DNA from 3 places in the Streptomyces colwelliae genome. Region 1 is predicted to be linked to each of the others. Evidence: riboswitches for the same ligand, from Rfam matches in the RefSeq annotation. Region 1 holds a riboswitch; each other region holds the start of a gene.
What was found. Region 1 has a riboswitch for S-adenosylmethionine ahead of ACNFOC_RS02210 (putative leader peptide). Riboswitches for the same ligand answer to the same signal wherever they lie in the genome.
Positions count from the first base shown of each region.

Region 2: it holds a riboswitch for S-adenosylmethionine, as region 1 does, so the genes downstream of both, thrC (threonine synthase) here and ACNFOC_RS02210 (putative leader peptide) in region 1, are expected to answer to the same signal.
Region 3: it holds a riboswitch for S-adenosylmethionine, as region 1 does, so the genes downstream of both, ACNFOC_RS26050 (aminotransferase class V-fold PLP-dependent enzyme) here and ACNFOC_RS02210 (putative leader peptide) in region 1, are expected to answer to the same signal.

Region 1 is NZ_JBLTJC010000005.1:77,349-82,859, reverse strand. Features, by position in the region: gene ACNFOC_RS02220 (ABC transporter permease) at 1-396, opposite strand, end outside; gene ACNFOC_RS02215 (ABC transporter substrate-binding protein) at 400-2,022, opposite strand; gene ACNFOC_RS02210 (putative leader peptide) at 2,260-2,385, opposite strand; SAM riboswitch class IV at 2,420-2,533, opposite strand; gene ACNFOC_RS02205 (MDR family NADP-dependent oxidoreductase) at 2,705-3,724, shown strand; gene ACNFOC_RS02200 (MerR family transcriptional regulator) at 3,755-4,195, shown strand; gene ACNFOC_RS02195 (DUF6086 family protein) at 4,421-4,867, opposite strand; gene ACNFOC_RS02190 (AfsA-related hotdog domain-containing protein) at 5,143-5,511, opposite strand, start outside.
Region 2 is NZ_JBLTJC010000176.1:12,510-18,020, reverse strand. Features, by position in the region: gene groL (chaperonin GroEL) at 1-216, opposite strand, end outside; gene ACNFOC_RS30890 (cold-shock protein) at 581-787, opposite strand; gene ACNFOC_RS30885 (MoaD/ThiS family protein) at 1,219-1,494, opposite strand; gene thrC (threonine synthase) at 1,587-2,903, opposite strand; SAM riboswitch class I at 2,921-3,077, opposite strand; gene ACNFOC_RS30875 (glucosyl-3-phosphoglycerate synthase) at 3,268-4,212, shown strand; gene ACNFOC_RS30870 (alpha,alpha-trehalose-phosphate synthase (UDP-forming)) at 4,318-5,511, shown strand, end outside.
Region 3 is NZ_JBLTJC010000132.1:8,938-14,448, reverse strand. Features, by position in the region: gene qcrB (cytochrome bc1 complex cytochrome b subunit) at 1-1,349, shown strand, start outside; gene trpD (anthranilate phosphoribosyltransferase) at 1,484-2,548, shown strand; SAM riboswitch class IV at 2,624-2,740, shown strand; gene ACNFOC_RS26050 (aminotransferase class V-fold PLP-dependent enzyme) at 2,906-4,267, shown strand; gene ACNFOC_RS26045 (hypothetical protein) at 4,296-4,991, shown strand; gene ACNFOC_RS26040 (Lrp/AsnC family transcriptional regulator) at 4,988-5,269, opposite strand; gene ACNFOC_RS26035 (rhomboid family intramembrane serine protease) at 5,266-5,511, opposite strand, start outside.

The sequences.
Region 1 (5,511 bases):
CCAGCGCCGCGAGGTGTACGTCGCCAGCACAGCCAGACCGCCGCCCAGGACCACCGCGAGCAGCAGCGCCGCTCCGGTCAGCTGAAGTGTCTGGGGCAGCGCGTCGGCCAGCGTCGAGGTCACGGGCCGGCCGGTGGAGACCGCGTCGCCGAAGTCCCCGCGCACCGCCTTGCCGAGGTAGTCGGCGTACTGCACCAGGATCGGCTTGTCGAAGCCGTACTCGTGCCGCAACGCCGCGAGTTGGGCCGGATCGACCTGCCCGGAATCCATTCCGGCACCGGCCATCGCCGTGACCGGATCGCCGGGCAGGAAGTCCAGGATCAGGAAGGACACCGTGTAGGCCGCCCACAGCACCCCGACGGCCTGGGCGAGTCGTTTGATCGCGTAGCGGCGCATGGGTCAGCCGATCCAGGTGTCGTGGAGCTGGATCCGGCTGGAGGCGTCGAAGTTCAGGCCGTGCACCTTCGTCGCCACGCCGATCTGGCTCTGGAGTTCCACCACCGGTGCGTAGTAGGCGTTCCGCACGATCAACTCCTGTGCCTGCTCGACGAGTTGGGCGCGCTTCGTGGTATCCGTGGTCGCCGCCTGCTGGGTCAGCGGGGTGTCCAGCGGGCCCGCCGTGACGCGGTAGAAGTTGGCCAGCTCGGTGGAGAAGGAGCTGCGCAGGATGTCCGGGTCGGCACGGGTCACGTTGCCCCACGCCGCGTCGTAGTCACCCGACTGGAGCGTCGGGGCGAGCTGGGTGACCTGGAGCTGCTTGAGCGTCAGGCCGACACCGACGGCCTTGAGTTGCTGCTGGATCAGCTCCAACGCGGGCTGGTTGGTCGCCGAGTTGGGGATCCAGTCGACCGTCAGGCTCAGCTTCTTGCCGTCCTTCGTGCGGATGCCGTCGTTGCCGGTCTTCCAACCGGCCGCGTCCAGAAGGGACTTCGCCTTGGCCGCGTCGGTCGTCAGGTCCGAGGAGAGGTCCGTGTAGTCGGGTGTGGTGTGCGCCAGGATGCTGGTCGCGGGCTGGGTTCCGGTCGGGAACACGGTGTCGGCGATCTGCTTGCGGTCGATGGCCAGCCCGATGGCCTGGCGTACCCGTGCGTCCTTCAGGGCCGGCCGTGAGTTGTTGAAGGCCAGGCCGAACACCACGCCGGGGTTGGCCCGCCGCTGAAGGGTGACCTGGCCGCCCTTGAGGGCCGCCTCGTTGGCTTTTCCGACGCTGCTGATCGCGTCCACCTGCCCGGACTGGAGGCTGCCGGCCCGTACCCCCGCCTCGGGTACGACCTTGAAGACCACCTTGTCCAGGTAGGCCTCGCCGCTCTTGTGCCACAGCGAGGAACCCCAGGCGTACCCGGTGCGCCTGGCCAGCGTGACCGACTGGTTCTGCACGTACTGCTTCAGCACGAAGGGCCCGGAGCCGACCACTCCCTGGCTGCACTTCAGCTGCGGGGACTTCTTCACGCTTGCCGAGGACTCGATGCCCAGCGAGTGCGTCGAAGTCGCTTGCAGGAACTGGGCGTTGGGCTGCTGGAAGGCCACCTTGACGGTGAGCGGGTCGACCACGGTGGTGCTCTTGACGCCGCTCAGATAGCCCTCGGCGAGGGTCCCCAGGGCGCCGAGTTCCGGCACCGCGTCGAAGTTGTCCTTGACCACCTGCGCGGTCAGCTCGGACCCGTCGCTGAAGGTCACACCCGATCTGAGGTGGAAGGTGAACGTGGTCGCGTCGGAACTGATGTCCCAGCTCTTCGCCAGCCAGGGCACGATCTTGCCGGTCCCGGGGTCCTGGTCGGTGAGGGAGTCCACGACCTGACGCACCGAGTAGATGGTGTCGTTGCTGGCCACCTGCTGCGGATCCACGCAGCCGGCGTCGGAGCCCACGGCGAAGGTCAGGGTGCCACCGGACTTCGCCGGTCCGCTGCCGCCGTCCGAGCCGCCGCTGCTGCCGGACCCGCAGGCGGTGAGCAGGACGCTGGTGGTCAGGAGGGCGGTCAGAGCCGCCCATCGGGTGGGGCGGATGTCCGGATGTGCTCTCACGGAGGGTGCTCCTACTCGTGTCACTACGCATGGGGTGCCCCGCGGATCACGGCTGCGCGCACGGGCGCGCCGCTCCGGTCGGCGCAACGCCGATGACGGGCAGTGCAGTTGGGGATGCAGGGAGGGAAAGGGCGCGGCGGTTGCGGCACATGTCCGTGAACTCGGACAGGACCGCGAGAGGCTGCGGGGAAACGCCTACGGGCCGCGACAGACGTCAGACGGACGTGGTCAAGGCGGTCAGGCGCGACACAGACAGCTGGTGAAGCGCTGCAGGTCGATGTGGCGGCGGCGCGAGAACCGGGAGAACACCGTCGCGGCCGTCAGGGAGGCGGGGGAGACACTCGGGTCACTGCTGTGTCGCACGACCGTCCTCCACATCTCCGGCCCCGGCCACAGGGTCTCGCGCTTGCAGAGATCCTCGGTGATCCTGCCGGGCTTTCACCTGGAGCACCCCACCGCGTCGGAGGGTTGCCGGTCAGCTAGCCAGGGCTTGACGCTGACACTCGATGCCGATCGTGATCGTACGGAGCGACGTCGTCGTACGTCAATGGCAGGTTCGGACAGGTGAGCGGCGGCGACCGGGCGGTCGGCTCCGGCTTGCCCTTGACGTGCGCGTCAACTTCTAACGTCGGGGGCGCCGCGCGAGGTGTGCGGCCGTCAACAACCCTTCAGGAGCCCGTAGATGTCTCCGTCGAACATCCCCGCCACGCATCGCGAGGTGCGTCTCGCCGCCCGTCCCGAACGCGCCCTCGATCCGGACCACTTCGCCGTGATGGAGGTTCCCGTTCCGCAACCGGGACCTGGGCAGGCGCTGGTACGCAACCGCCTGATGAGCGTCGCCGCCTCCCTGCGCACCCTGATGCGGGGGGACGCGGGCATGCCTATGCCGTCGTTCGAGGTCGGCCGGCCGTTGTCTGCTCCGGCCGTCGGCGAGGTGGTGACGGCTCCCGAGGGCGGGACACTGCGCCCCGGTGATCTGGTGTCGCACTGGGCGGGGTTCCGCGAGTACGCCGTGGTGGAGGCCGACGCGGTGCAGCCCGTCGACCTGACGGTCCTGCCTGACCTGGTCGCGTACCTTTCGCAGGGGCCGTCCGCGTGGATCGGCGTCGTCCGGGGAGCCGAAGTACGCGACGGGGACACGGTGTTCGTCTCCGGCGCGGCGGGCGGACTCGGCACCCTGGCCGGGCAGTTCGCCCGCCTGCGCGGGGCGGACCGGGTCATCGGCAGCACCAGTTCACAGCGCAAGGCGGACTACCTGGTCGAGACACTGGGGTACGACGCGGTCGTGCTGCGCGGGGCGGGCCCGATCGAGGACCAGTTGCGCAAAGCAGCCCCCGAAGGCATCGACGCGGTCGTGGACACCGTCGGCGGGGAGCAGTTGCGAGCCGCGCTGGCCCTGGCCCGTCCTGGTGCCCGGGTGGGGCTGATCGGAGCGCTCTCCGCACAGGTGTCGGGCGAGAACACGGCGCCCGTCGAGATCGACACCTACTCGCTCATCGTGCGGGGGATCCAGCTCCGCGGCGTCAACGGCGCGCGCCACCGGGACGCACTGGCGGAATACCCGGAGACGTTCGGCCGTTGGCTCCGCGAGGGCTCGGTCACCGTCCCGCACACCCGCCTGTCCGGAATCGACCAGGCACCCCGGGCCATGATGGAACTGCTCGAAGGACACCACATCGGCACGGTGGTCGTGGAGTTGTAGTCGCCGGCCACCCGACTCCCGGAGGACGGAATGCGCATCGGCGACGCGGCGGCGGCCGTGGGTGTCACCACCCGCACCCTGCGCTACTACGAGCAGCGCGGCCTGGTCACGGCACGGCGTACGGCGTCGGGACAGCGGGAGTACGGCGAGGATGACGTACGCCGACTCCACGCCGTCCGCGGGCTGTTGGACTCCGGCCTCACCATCGGCGATGTGCGTCGCCTCATCGACATCATCGACGCGCTGCCCGACAGCCCGACCGTGCCGCAGGTCCGCCCGGGTCCCTATTCGGAGAAGTGCGTCGTCCCGCAGGTGGCTATCCGGCGTCTGGCCGAACTCGACGCCCGCATCCGCCAGCTGACGGAGTTGCGCGACCGCCTCGCCGACGGGCTCGACCTACGGTTCGGTGTCCTGGTCGGCCAACTCATCGGCCTGGACGGCCCCATGAGCGATGCCCGGACCGGTTCCTGACACCGCCGGACCTTGGAGACGGATGGGTCGCCGCCGTGCAGGTGGCGTTTCCGGTGGTTGAGGATCGTGGGTTCCGGGCTGCTGCGGACGGCAACGGATAGTGCGGGAAGCGGCCGTGGGCGTATCCGCGATCGGGGCTTTGGCCGGGCTGTGCCGGCGTGAGGTGGAAACGGCAGGCTGGTTCAGGGAGTTGGGGCGGCGAGGGGCGGTCCTGGGTGTGCCGGTTCAGCGGGCCATCCAGCGGTCGATCTCCCGCGCCCGGGTGTCCAGCGTGGTGGCGACGGCGGTCGGCGCGGTCCTGGGGTCGGCGGGGACCTGGATGTCGTACTGGACGCGACTACCGATGTGGCCGGCTTCCGGTTCCGGTATCGCCACCTCGATTCCGGCGCGCCGCGCGAGTGCGACCGCCGTTGCCACGAACCCCTCGGAGAGCGCGAGGATCACGGAGTGGCCTGTCCGGCAGTGGCAGGCGACCAGCTCGCGTACGAACTCCGCGTAGGTGGCCGGATCGACCTCGAGTGTGTCCGGGTCGCCCTGATGCTTGCCCTGGCCGATTCCCGAGGGCAGGTTCAACTCCGCCTCGAAGACTTCGAGTTGCCGTAGGAAGAGGCGTCCGGCGCCGTTCGACGGGTTCCACAGTGTCTTGTCACCGATGTCGAAGTACATGCTCATTGTCGATCCCCCTGCTCAATAGCCCTTCGGCGCAGGGTAGAAGATCGGGTGGGTAGTGGGCACTTGGGTATCTCGGTGCCTGATGCCTGATGCCTGATGCCTGATGCCTGATGCCTGATGCCTGATGCCTGATGCCTGATGCCTGATGCCTGATGGGATTTGCGATGGGCGCCCGTCCTTCGAGCGGGCAGGCGTCCATCGCAGGTCGACAACGGGTGGGGAAACGCGGGGCTGTTGCACGGGGTGGACGTGAAGCCGCGCCCCCTGAAGGTGAGTTACCCCTCCGTCGCGAACGACAGCGTGCCCGAGGCGGTCGTATCGCCGCCCTGGGTGATCTGGAATGCCCAGCCGTCCTCGGCCGGTCCGCATGCGACGTGGACGGGGGAGTTCCACTCGGTGAAGCGCAGGGCCTGCATGTGGCAGCCGTTCAGGCGGCCGGGGGAGGCTCCCGCCAGGCAGGCCGCCTGGCGGGCGGCTTCCAGGAGGACCATGCCGGGGACGTGGTCGCTGGGATGGTCGAAGAACCGTGGGTGGCGCAGGTCTGCGGGCGCCACCAGCAAAGACCCGGAGGGGTCCCGGACCAGCATCACGTCGCCGGGGGAGGGAACCGACACCTCGGTGGGCGAGGGGCGCCAGTGCACGTC
Region 2 (5,511 bases), on a different contig from region 1:
CAGCTCGGCGCCGATCTTCTCGTACGGGTCCTCGAGCTCGATCTCCTTGGCGATGGAAACACCATCGTTGGTGATCGTGGGGGCGCCCCACTTCTTCTCGAGGACGACGTTGCGGCCCTTGGGGCCAAGGGTGACCTTGACGGCGTCGGCGAGCTGGTTCATCCCGCGCTCGAGACCGCGCCGTGCCTCCTCGTCGAACGCGATGATCTTGGCCATGTGAAGTGGTCCTCCCGGACTGGGGTGGATTGCTCCGGACCGCGCTGGCGCCCGCGACGGACGGCCTGCCTGCCCCGTGGTTCCTTGCACCACCTGGCCTGCGGGCCTCACCGACCCGGTCCTTCGTTATCACTCTCACCTTCAGAGTGCTAACGCCAATGATTAGCACTCGGCATGGTCGAGTGCAAGCGGCTCCCAGGTTCTGGCACCCACTCCGACCCCCGCTCCAGCCCCCGCGCCGGCCCCGCTCCGACCTCCGGCTCCGGGCATGACGAAGGGCCCGTACCCCAGGAGGTGACCCCCCAGGAGTACGAGCCCTTCGGTGAGGAACGAAGAACGTCGCTGCTGTTCGTCGGCGCGTGCTTCAGCTGGTCGCGAGCCGGACCATGTCCGCCTGCGGCCCCTTCTGACCCTGCGAGATCTCGAAATCGACCCGCTGACCCTCTTCCAGGGTGCGGTAGCCGTCCATCTGAATCGCGCTGTAGTGGACGAAAACATCCGCACCACCGTCGACCGCGATGAAGCCGTACCCCTTCTCCGCGTTGAACCATTTGACGGTGCCCTGAGCCATGCCTAACTCCCCTATTACTGGCCCTTGCACGGACCCGCACTTCGCGGATCCGGGTCAGACCTCACCCCCCACAGGTTTGGGGGCGTGCGCCGGAACGCGTCGACCGCGGCCGAATGTATCTGTCCAACTGCCGTCTGCAACAGGTCAATCAGACGAGAATTCAGGGCAGGACCGGTCGGGAATTTACGGAGAATTCGTCCGACTTCAGGGCAAGTCGGGCCCGATAAAGGGAACATAACGCGCAAAAGGTCTGCACACTTTGGCTACTTCTCATCGCACGCGGAGCCGGTACTCATATGCGTCCGGCATGCGGAGTGGAGCGGGTTCCCCAACTGTACCCCGCTCAACCCTACAGAATTGCCCCCTCCGCTTCTCTCACGGAGGGGGCAATTCTATGAACTCTTGGTAATCGGCGTTACCGAGGGTAATTATCAGCCACCGGCGACGGCCGGAATGATCGACACCCCGGCCCCGTCCGGAGTGGCCGTCTCCAGCCCCTGCTCGAACCGCACGTCGTCATCGTTCACATACACGTTGACGAACCGCCGCAGCTTGCCCTGATCGTCGAGTACGCGGGCAGAGATCCCCGTGTGGTTCTTCTCAAGGTCGCTGATGACCTCGGCGAGGGTGGCACCTTCGGCGGTCACCTCGGCCTGCCCGCCGGTATAGGTGCGGAGAATGGTAGGGATGCGGACACTAACGCTCATGCTGATGACCTCCGGTCAGGTGCGGCTTTTGCTTTTAGGGGCGCGGGGAACTGCGCGACCAGCCCCCACCGGGCCCGCAGACGACAACGACGCTAGGACGCGAGTCCAGCTTCCCTGAACGACTCAAGACTCGGGCGAATCGTCGCGGTGAGCCCAGTACCGGCAACCGCATCCAACGTCTTGAGCCCGTCGCCCGTGTTGAGGACCACCGTCGTGAGGGTCGGGTCCAACAGCCCGTTCTCGATCAGCTTCTTCGCCACACCAACGGTCACCCCACCCGCGGTCTCCGCAAAGATCCCCTCGGTCCGCGCCAGCAACTTGATCGCGTCGACAACCTGCTCGTCGTTGACGTCCTCGACAGCCCCACCGGTCCGCCGGGCGATGTCCAGCACATAAGGACCATCCGCCGGGTTCCCGATCGCCAGCGACTTCGCGATGGTGTTGGGCTTCTGCGGCCGTACGACGTCATGCCCGGCCTTGTACGCGACGGAAACCGGCGAACACCCCTCCGCCTGCGCGCCGAAGATCTTGTACGGCTTGTCCTCGACGAGCCCGAGCTTGATCAGCTCCTGCAAGCCCTTGTCGATCTTCGTGAGCTGCGATCCGGAGGCGATCGGTACGACCAGCTGGTCCGGGAGCTGCCACCCCAGCTGCTCGCAGATCTCGTACGCGAGCGTCTTGGAGCCCTCGGCGTAGTACGGCCGCAGGTTGACGTTGACGAACCCCCAGCCCTCGCCCGCCGGGTCACCGATCAGCTCGGAGCAGAAGCGGTTCACGTCGTCGTAGTTGCCCTCGATGCCGACGAGCTCGCCGCCGTAGATCGCGGCCATGACGACCTTGCCCTGCTCCAGGTCGTGCGGGATGAACACGCAGGAGCGGAAGCCGGCCCGGGCGGCGGCGGCACCGACGGCGCCGGCGAGGTTGCCGGTGGAGGAGCAGGAGAGGGTGGTGAAGTTGAAGGCGCGGGCGGCCTCGATGGCCTGGGCGACGACGCGGTCCTTGAAGGAGTGCGTCGGGTTGCCGGAGTCGTCCTTGACGAACAACTTGCCCGCGTCGACGCCCAGTTCGCGGGCGAGGTTGTCGGCCTGGACGAGCTTGGTCCAGCCGGGGTTGATGTTCGGCTTGTCGGCCACGTCGGCGGGGACGGGCAGCAGGGGCGCGTAACGCCAGATGTTCGCGGGGCCCGCTTCGATGCGCTTGCGGAGCTCTTCGGTGTCGTAGGCCGAGAAGTCGTAGGCGATCTCCAGCGGGCCGAAACACTCCTCGCAGGCGAAGACCGGACCGAGCGGGACGCGGTGTCCGCACTCGCGGCAGGACAGCGCGGTGGCGGGGCCGAGATCGACGGCGTTCGCGGAGTTCGTGTCCGTGTTCGTGGAGTTCGTGGTGCTTGCGACAGTCTGCGCAGCCATGGAGGGGAGGCCCTTTCTCCTCATCTTCCTCACGACGCATCTCGCCGTGAGACGGATTTGGCACCTTCCCGAGCCGGGAGCCTCACCACGTCAGCGTGTAGCTGCGTGCCAAGACCGGCTGGAGGGTTGCCGGGGCTTCATCGGGCCGTATCCCTCTGCCCCTCTGGATGAGCGGTGTTCAGTTGTGTATGCGGTTGTGTCACTTGCGTGAGCGTTGACGACCCCCGACATGCGATGGTCATCAGCGTTGTTCAAGACTGTAACCGAAGGCCAGGACAGTTGAGTGAGCCGTCCGAACCGCGAGATGGATCACACACACAACGTGACCACTACTCGCCGAGAGAACGCAGAGGAGCCGCGCAACGTGCTGAAGGAAGTCGAGCACTGGCTGAGCACCCGCTCCTGGTCCATGACCGACCGGCCGCTCCACAAGATCCTGGCCGCGAAGCACCGTACGGGCCAGTCGGTGTCCGTCGTGCTGCCCGCGCTCAACGAGGAAGCGACGGTCGGCGAGATCGTCGCGATCATCCGTCACGACCTCATGCAGCAGGTCCCGCTCGTCGACGAGATCGTCGTCGTCGACTCCGGGTCCACCGACCGCACCTCCGAGGTGGCCGCCGCGGCGGGCGCCCGGGTCGTGCACCGTGACGACATCCTGCCCCGCATACCCGCCGTGCCCGGCAAGGGCGAGGTGCTGTGGCGCTCGCTGCTGGTCACCAGCGGCGACATCGTCGCCTTCGTCGACGCGGACCTGAAGGAGTTCTCCTCCGACTTCGTCACCGGGATCGTGGGCCCGCTGCTCACCGACCCCGGCGTCGACCTCGTCAAGGCGATGTACGACCGCCCGCTCGGCGGCGCGGCCGGCCAGGGCGGCCGGGTCACCGAGATGATGGCCCGCCCGCTGCTGAACATGCACTGGCCGCAGCTGGCCGGTTTCGTGCAGCCGCTCGGCGGCGAGTACGCGGCCCGCCGCTCCCTGCTCGAACAACTGCCGTTCCCCGTCGGGTACGGCATCGAGCTGGGCATGCTCGTCGACGCGCTGCACCTGGTGGGCCTGGACGCCCTCGCCCAGGTCGACGTGGGCGTGCGCAAGCACCGGCACCAGGACGGGCAGGCCCTGGGCCGGATGGCCGCGCAGATCTACCGCACGGCACAGCTGAGGCTGGCCCGCGGTCACCTCATCCGGCCGTCCCTGACCCAGTTCGAGCGGGGTCCGGACGGCTTCGAGCCGCGCACGTACTCCGTGGACACGGAGGAACGCCCGCCGATGGCGGACATCACCGAGTACCAGTCACGCAAGGTCGCATAACCGCACAGTTACAGACGCTCACGGACGGTCGTATACGGACTCATACAGTCCGCCGACGGCCGTCCGTACGTTTGAGCGTTTCCGGGCCGGGCTAGGTTGTGGCGTATGGCTTCCACGGCTTCTACGGCTTCCACGCCCCCTCGCGGTGCTGCTCAGGTGCTCGTCGCGTCCAATCGCGGTCCCGTCTCGTACGAGGTGGGCGACGACGGTTCGCTGCGCGCCAGGCGGGGTGGCGGCGGGCTGGTGTCCGGGCTGTCGGCCATCGGGCCGGACGCGGGGGCGCTGTGGGTGTGCTCGGCGCTGTCCGACGGCGACCGCGAGGCCGTACGGCGCGGGGTCGGCGAGGACGGCGTACGGATGCTGGACATCCCGGCCGACGTGCACGCCGACGCGTACAACGGCATCGCCAACTCCGTGCTGTGGTTCGTCCACCACATGCTGTACCAGACCCCGCTGGAGCCGGTCTTCGACGCGGAGTTCCGGCGCCAGTGGGCGTCGTACGAGACGTACAACCGGGCGTTCGCGGAGGCGCTGGCCCAGGAGGCGGCGGTGGGTGCCGTCGCGATCGTGCAGGACTACCACCTGTGCCTGGTGCCGGGGATGCTGCGGGAGTTGCGGCCGGATCTGCGCATCGGCCACTTCTCGCACACGCCGTGGGCACCGGCGGACTACTTCCGGATGCTGCCGGACGACATCCGTGAGCGACTGCTGACGGGCATGCTCGGCGCGGACCGGCTCGGCTTCCTCACCCACCGCTGGGCGGACGCGTTCGCGGCCTGTTGTACGGAGTTCGCCGGGGGCCCGGGTGACACGCGGATCGGCGTCCACGGCCTCGGCGCCGACGCCGACTTCCTGCGCGCCCGCTCGCACGAGGCGGACGTGGAGGAGCGCATCGTCGCGCTGCGCGAGGAGATCGGCGCGGGCCGGAAGGCGATCGTTCGGGTCGACCGCACCGAGCTGTCCAAGAACATCGTGCGCGGGCTGCTGGCGTACCGCCAACTCCTCGACGACCACCCGGAGTTGCTGGAGCGGGTCGTCCACGTGGCGTTCGCCTACCCCTCCCGGCAGGACCTCGCCGTCTACCGTGACTACACGGCCGAGGTGCAGCGGGTGGCGGACGAGATCAACTCCCGGTACGGGACGGCGGGTTGGACCCCGGTCGTCCTGCACGTCAAGGACGACTTCGCCCGCTCGCTGGCCGCGTACCGCCTCGCCGACGTCGCCCTGGTGAACCCCATCCGCGACGGCATGAACCTCGTCGCCAAGGAGGTCCCGGTCGTCTCCGACGAGGGCTGCGTC
Region 3 (5,511 bases), on a different contig from region 1:
CCTTCAACTCGACGATGCACATCTCCTTCGATGTGCGCGGTGGTCTGCTGATCCGGCAGATCCACCACTGGGCGGCGCTGATCTTCCTCGCCGCCATGTTCGTGCACATGATGCGCGTGTTCTTCACGGGCGCGTTCCGCAAGCCGCGTGAGGTCAACTGGCTGTTCGGCTTCCTGCTGTTCGTCCTGGGCATGTTCACCGGCTTCACCGGTTACTCGCTCCCGGACGACCTGCTCTCCGGCACCGGTGTCCGCTTCATGGAGGGCGCGGTCCTGTCCGTGCCGATCGTCGGCACGTACCTGTCGTTCTTCCTCTTCGGCGGCGAGTTCCCGGGCGGCGACTTCGTCGCGCGGTTCTACTCGATCCACATCCTGCTGCTGCCGGGCATCATGCTCGGCCTGGTGGTCGGCCACCTGATCCTGGTCTTTTACCACAAGCACACGCAGTTCGCGGGCCCCGGAAAGACGAACAACAACGTCGTCGGCATGCCGTTGCTGCCGGTCTACATGGCCAAGGCCGGAGGCTTCTTCTTCCTGGTCTTCGGTGTCATCGCGGCCGTCGCGGCGATCGCCTCGATCAACCCGATCTGGGCCATGGGTCCCTACCGACCGGACATGGTGTCCACGGGCGCCCAGCCCGACTGGTACATGGGCTTCTCCGAGGGCCTGATCCGCTTCATGCCGGGCTGGGAGATCAACTTCTGGGGTCACACGCTCGTCCTGGGTGTGTTCATCCCGCTGATCATCTTCCCGCTGGTCCTGGTCGCGATCGCGGTCTACCCGTTCATCGAGTCCTGGGTCACCGGCGACAAGAGCGAGCACCACATCCTGGACCGCCCGCGCAACGTCCCGACCCGTACGGCCTTCGGTGCCGCGTGGATCTCGTGGTACTTCGTCCTGCTCGTCGGTGGCGGCAACGACATCTGGGCCACGCACTTCCACCTGTCGATCAACTCGATCACCTGGGCTGTGCGCGTCGGCTTCTTCGTGGTGCCGGTGCTGGTCTTCATCGCCACCAAGCGGGTCTGCCTCGGCCTTCAGCGCCGCGACAAGGACAAGGTGCTGCACGGCCGCGAGTCGGGCATCATCAAGCGCCTGCCGCACGGTGAGTTCGTCGAGATCCACGAGCCGCTCAGCCAGGACGCGCTGCACACGCTCACCGCGCACGAGCAGTACGTGCCGGCCGCGATCGGCGCGACCGTCGACGAGAACGGTGTCGAGCGCAAGGTGAAGGGTTCCGAGAAGCTGCGCGCCAAGCTGAGCGAGGCGTACTACGGCGAGGAGTCCCAGATCCCCAAGCCCACCGTCGAGGAGTACAAGGAGATCACGAGCGGCCACGGCCACCACTGATCGCTGAGGCGTCGCCACGCCACAGTCGAAGGGCCCCGTCCGAACACCGGACGGGGCCCTTCGCCGTGCCTGCGGCTGGATAGGGTGGGGGAGGTCTTTCGAACCATGTTTCTACGACACTCAGGAGCGGCCGTATGAGCGCTGTGACCCCCGCTGGAGGCGACACCGCGGCGGCCCGTTCCTGGCCCGACGTACTGAGCGCGCTGCTGGCCGGACAGGACCTGAGCACCGCCGACACGGCGTGGGCGATGGACCGCATCATGAGCGGCGAGGCGGCCGACGCCCAGATCGCGGGCTTCCTGATGGCGTTGCGGGCCAAGGGCGAGACCGTCGAGGAGATCAACGGCCTCGTCGAGACGATGTACGCCCACGCGAAGCCGCTGCACATCCCGGGACCCGCCGTCGACATCGTCGGCACGGGCGGTGACCGGGCCAAGACGGTCAACATCTCGACGATGTCCGCCATCGTGATCGCCGGCGCCGGTGCGAAGGTCGTCAAGCACGGCAACCGTGCCTCGTCCTCGGCGAGCGGTTCCTCCGACGTGCTGGAGCGGCTCGGCATCAACCTGGAGCTGTCGCCCGAGCGGGTCGCGCAGGTGGTGGAGGAGGCCGGGATCACGTTCTGTTTCGCGGCCAAGTTCCACCCCACGATGCGGTTCGCGGGCGCGGTCCGGCGGGACCTGGGCGTGCCGACCGCGTTCAACCTCCTCGGCCCGCTCACCAACCCGGCCAAGGTCACCTCCTCGGCGGTCGGCTGCTTCGACACCCGCATGGCCGGGCTCATCGCGGGCGTGCTGGCCGAACGCGGCTCCTCCGCGCTGGTGTTCCGCGGCGACGACGGTCTCGACGAGCTGACGACCACGGCCACCTCCCGGGTGTGGATCGTCCGCGAAGGCAAGGTCACCGAGGAGGCCTTCGACCCGCGGGACGTCGGCCTCGAACTGGTCCCCGTGGAAGCCCTGCGCGGCGCCGACCCCGAGTACAACGCGGACGTCGCCCGCCGCCTCCTGGACGGCGAGACGGGCCCGGTACGAGAGGCCGTACTGCTGAACTCGGCGGCGGCCCTGGTGGCGCTGGAGGCCGGGGACGGGCCGTTGGCGGACCGGATCCGGGCCGGGATGGTGAAGGCCGCGGAGTCGATCGACTCGGGCGCCGCGAAGAGCACCCTGGAGCGCTGGGCGGCAGCCAGCAACGCGTAGCGGGCGTCGGTCGTCGTCCCGCGATCCGGACACGGGTTGCGGGGCGACGATCACATCGCGTAAGTTTTCCGACCAGGTCATGAGTGACAGTCATGAGGCCCCGGCCGACTGTCCGGCAACCCTCCGTCCGTGGCGGGGTGCCCCGGGTGAAGACCAGGCCGTAGGCAGCGAGGTCTGCGGCAAGCGCGGGCCCCTCGAAAGACACCAGGGGTCCTGGTCTCGAGGGAGTTCTCTGTGAGCAAGCGAATGCGATAGGGCGCGAAGCCCCCACCTCCGCACATCCCCCTTCACCCTTTCCTGCGCCGTAGCTCTGTCCGCTCGCGCAGTGAATTCGCCTGCTTCTCACGGGAGTTCGCCATGTCTGTCTCCACCGCTGCCGCCGCCCAGACCATTTGTGACCAGCTGCCCGTTCTCGGCCGGGATGTCACCGTCCCGCTCGTCACGGGCGGCGAAGTCACCTACGCGGCGCTCGACTACGCGGCCAGCGCCCCCGCCCTCCAGCGCGTCTGGGACGACGTGGCGGCCTACGCCCCGTACTACGGCAGCGTCCACCGCGGCGCCGGTTACCTCTCGCAGCTCTCCACCGACCTGTTCGAGAACGCCCGCAAGACGGTCGAGGAGTTCCTGGACTGCCGCCCCGACGACCAGCTGATCTTCACCCGCTCCACCACGGACTCCCTGAACCTCCTCGCCGCGGCCCTCCCCGCCGACTGCCAGGTCTTCGTCTTCGAGACCGAGCACCACGCGTCCCTGCTCCCGTGGAAGGACGCCCGGGTCACCTACCTCAACGCCCCGCGCACCCCGGCCCAGGCGGTCGAGACCCTGGAGCAGGCCCTCGCCGCCCGCGACCCCTACGGCCCGGCCCTGGTCTGCGTCACCGGCGCCTCGAACGTCACCGGCGAGCTGTGGCCGGTCCGCGAACTGGCCGCCGCCGCGCACGCCCACGGCGCCCGGATCGTCCTGGACGCCGCCCAACTCGCCCCGCACCACCCGGTGTCCGTCCAGGACCTCGACGTCGACTGGATCGCCTTCTCCGGCCACAAGCTCTACGCCCCCTTCGGCTCGGGCGTCCTCGCCGGCCGCGCCGACTGGCTCCAGGCGGCCGACCCCTACCTCGCGGGCGGCGGCGCCAGCCGCAAGGTCACCCGGCGCGAGGACGGGGGAGTGGACGTGGAGTGGCACGACAGCGCCGCCCGCCACGAGGCCGGCTCCCCGAACGTCATCGGCGCCTACTCCATCGCGTCGGCCTGCAAGGCGCTCACCGAGGCGGGCTTCGACACGCTGGTCGCGCGCGAGCAGCACCTGATCGAGAAGGTACGGGCGGGCCTGGCCGGGGTCCCGGAGGTGCGCGTCCTGTCGTTGTTCGGCGACGACGCCCCGCGCGTGGGCGTGATCTCCTTCGTGGTCGACGGCTGGAACAGCTCCCACTTCGCCGCCGCCCTCTCCGCCGAGTACGGCATCGGCGTCCGCGACGGCCTCTTCTGCGCCCACCCCCTGGTCCGCACCCTCCTGGGCACCGACCCCCAGACCCAGGGCGAGTGCGGCGCCCCCGAGGCAGCCCCGGGCGAGAAGTCCCTCAACGCCATCCGGGTCAGCTTCGGCGCGGGAACCCCGGACGAGCACGTCGAGCGGTTCGTGACGGCGGTACGGGAGCTCGTGACCGACGGTGCGAAGTGGAACTACCGTACGGAGAACGGCCGTTGCGTGCCGGCCGTGTGATGATCCTGCGGTGGGGATTCCACCTGCGGTGAGCGAAACGGCGGAGGCCGAAGGCCTGGGCGAGCCGTTGATCGAGGCGGTCGTACGGCGTGCGCCACGTCTCCTCGGCGGCAGGCCTGTCTACCTGTACCAGGAGGGGCTCGTCCTCGTCCCCGGTGCGCGGGTCCGTCGCTGGGTGGACGTGACCCGTTGGCGTTCCACCATGGACCTGACCTTCCGGCGCGACGAGCAGCACAGCATCGCCTGGTACACCTTCGGCCACCGGCACCTGCTGCGGTTCGGAGACGAGGTCGAACAGGGCTTCGTCCTCGACGAATGGCAGATCGTGGAGACGGACGAGGAACGCCCCGAGAACCAGTGGATACGGTCCGTCGTGGACCATGTCCGGCAGCGCGTGGCGGACGCCCAGGTGCCCTCGATGCTGGACCGGCTCGGGGCGGGCCGGCAGGTCACCTTTGGCCCGCTCACGGCGGACGCGGACGGAGTGTTCGTGCCGGGTGGGCGACTGGCCTACCAGTGGGCCGACATGCCGGAGCCGTGTCTCGACATCGACCTGCCCGATTGGAACGTGCCGTCGTCGTGGTGGCAGATGCGGCGGGACGCTCGTCTCCGCTTGGAGGGCAAGGACCGACTCGGCGACGCGCACCGCACCGAACTTCCAGCCTGGGAGGTCGTGAACTGGGGTGCGCTGGTCACCTTGTGGAAGCGGCTGAACGCTCGCTAGGAGTCCAGCCCAATAGCGAACGCGGCCTCAAGGTCATGCTGCGAGTACGTCCGGAACGCCACGTGCGTATCCGTCCCCTCAACCCCGGGGATCTTGCTGATCCGCCCAGGGATCACCTCGGCCAGATCCTCGTGTTGCCGCACCCGCACCATCGCGATCAAGTCATACGTCCCGGTGACGGAGAAGACCTCGCTCACGGATTCGAGCGCGGCGATCGACTCGGCGATCTCGGGAATCCGGTCCACGCTGGTCTTGATGAGGACGATCGCGGTGATCACGGCTGGTTCTCTCCCTCGGGGACCGTTACTGGGGCGGGCCCAACTCTAGTCGTACGACCGAATCTCACCCACGCGTAACCGAACCCCAGCGTGAAGCCCACGAGGTGGGCGAGATAGGCGACCCCCGGCCCCTGCGCGGCCTGGCCCGCCGCCAGCCACTGCAAGGCCGCCCAGAACGGCAGGACGACCCACGCGGGGAAGCGCAGCGGCAGGAAGAAGAGGAAGGGGAGAAGACTCGTCAC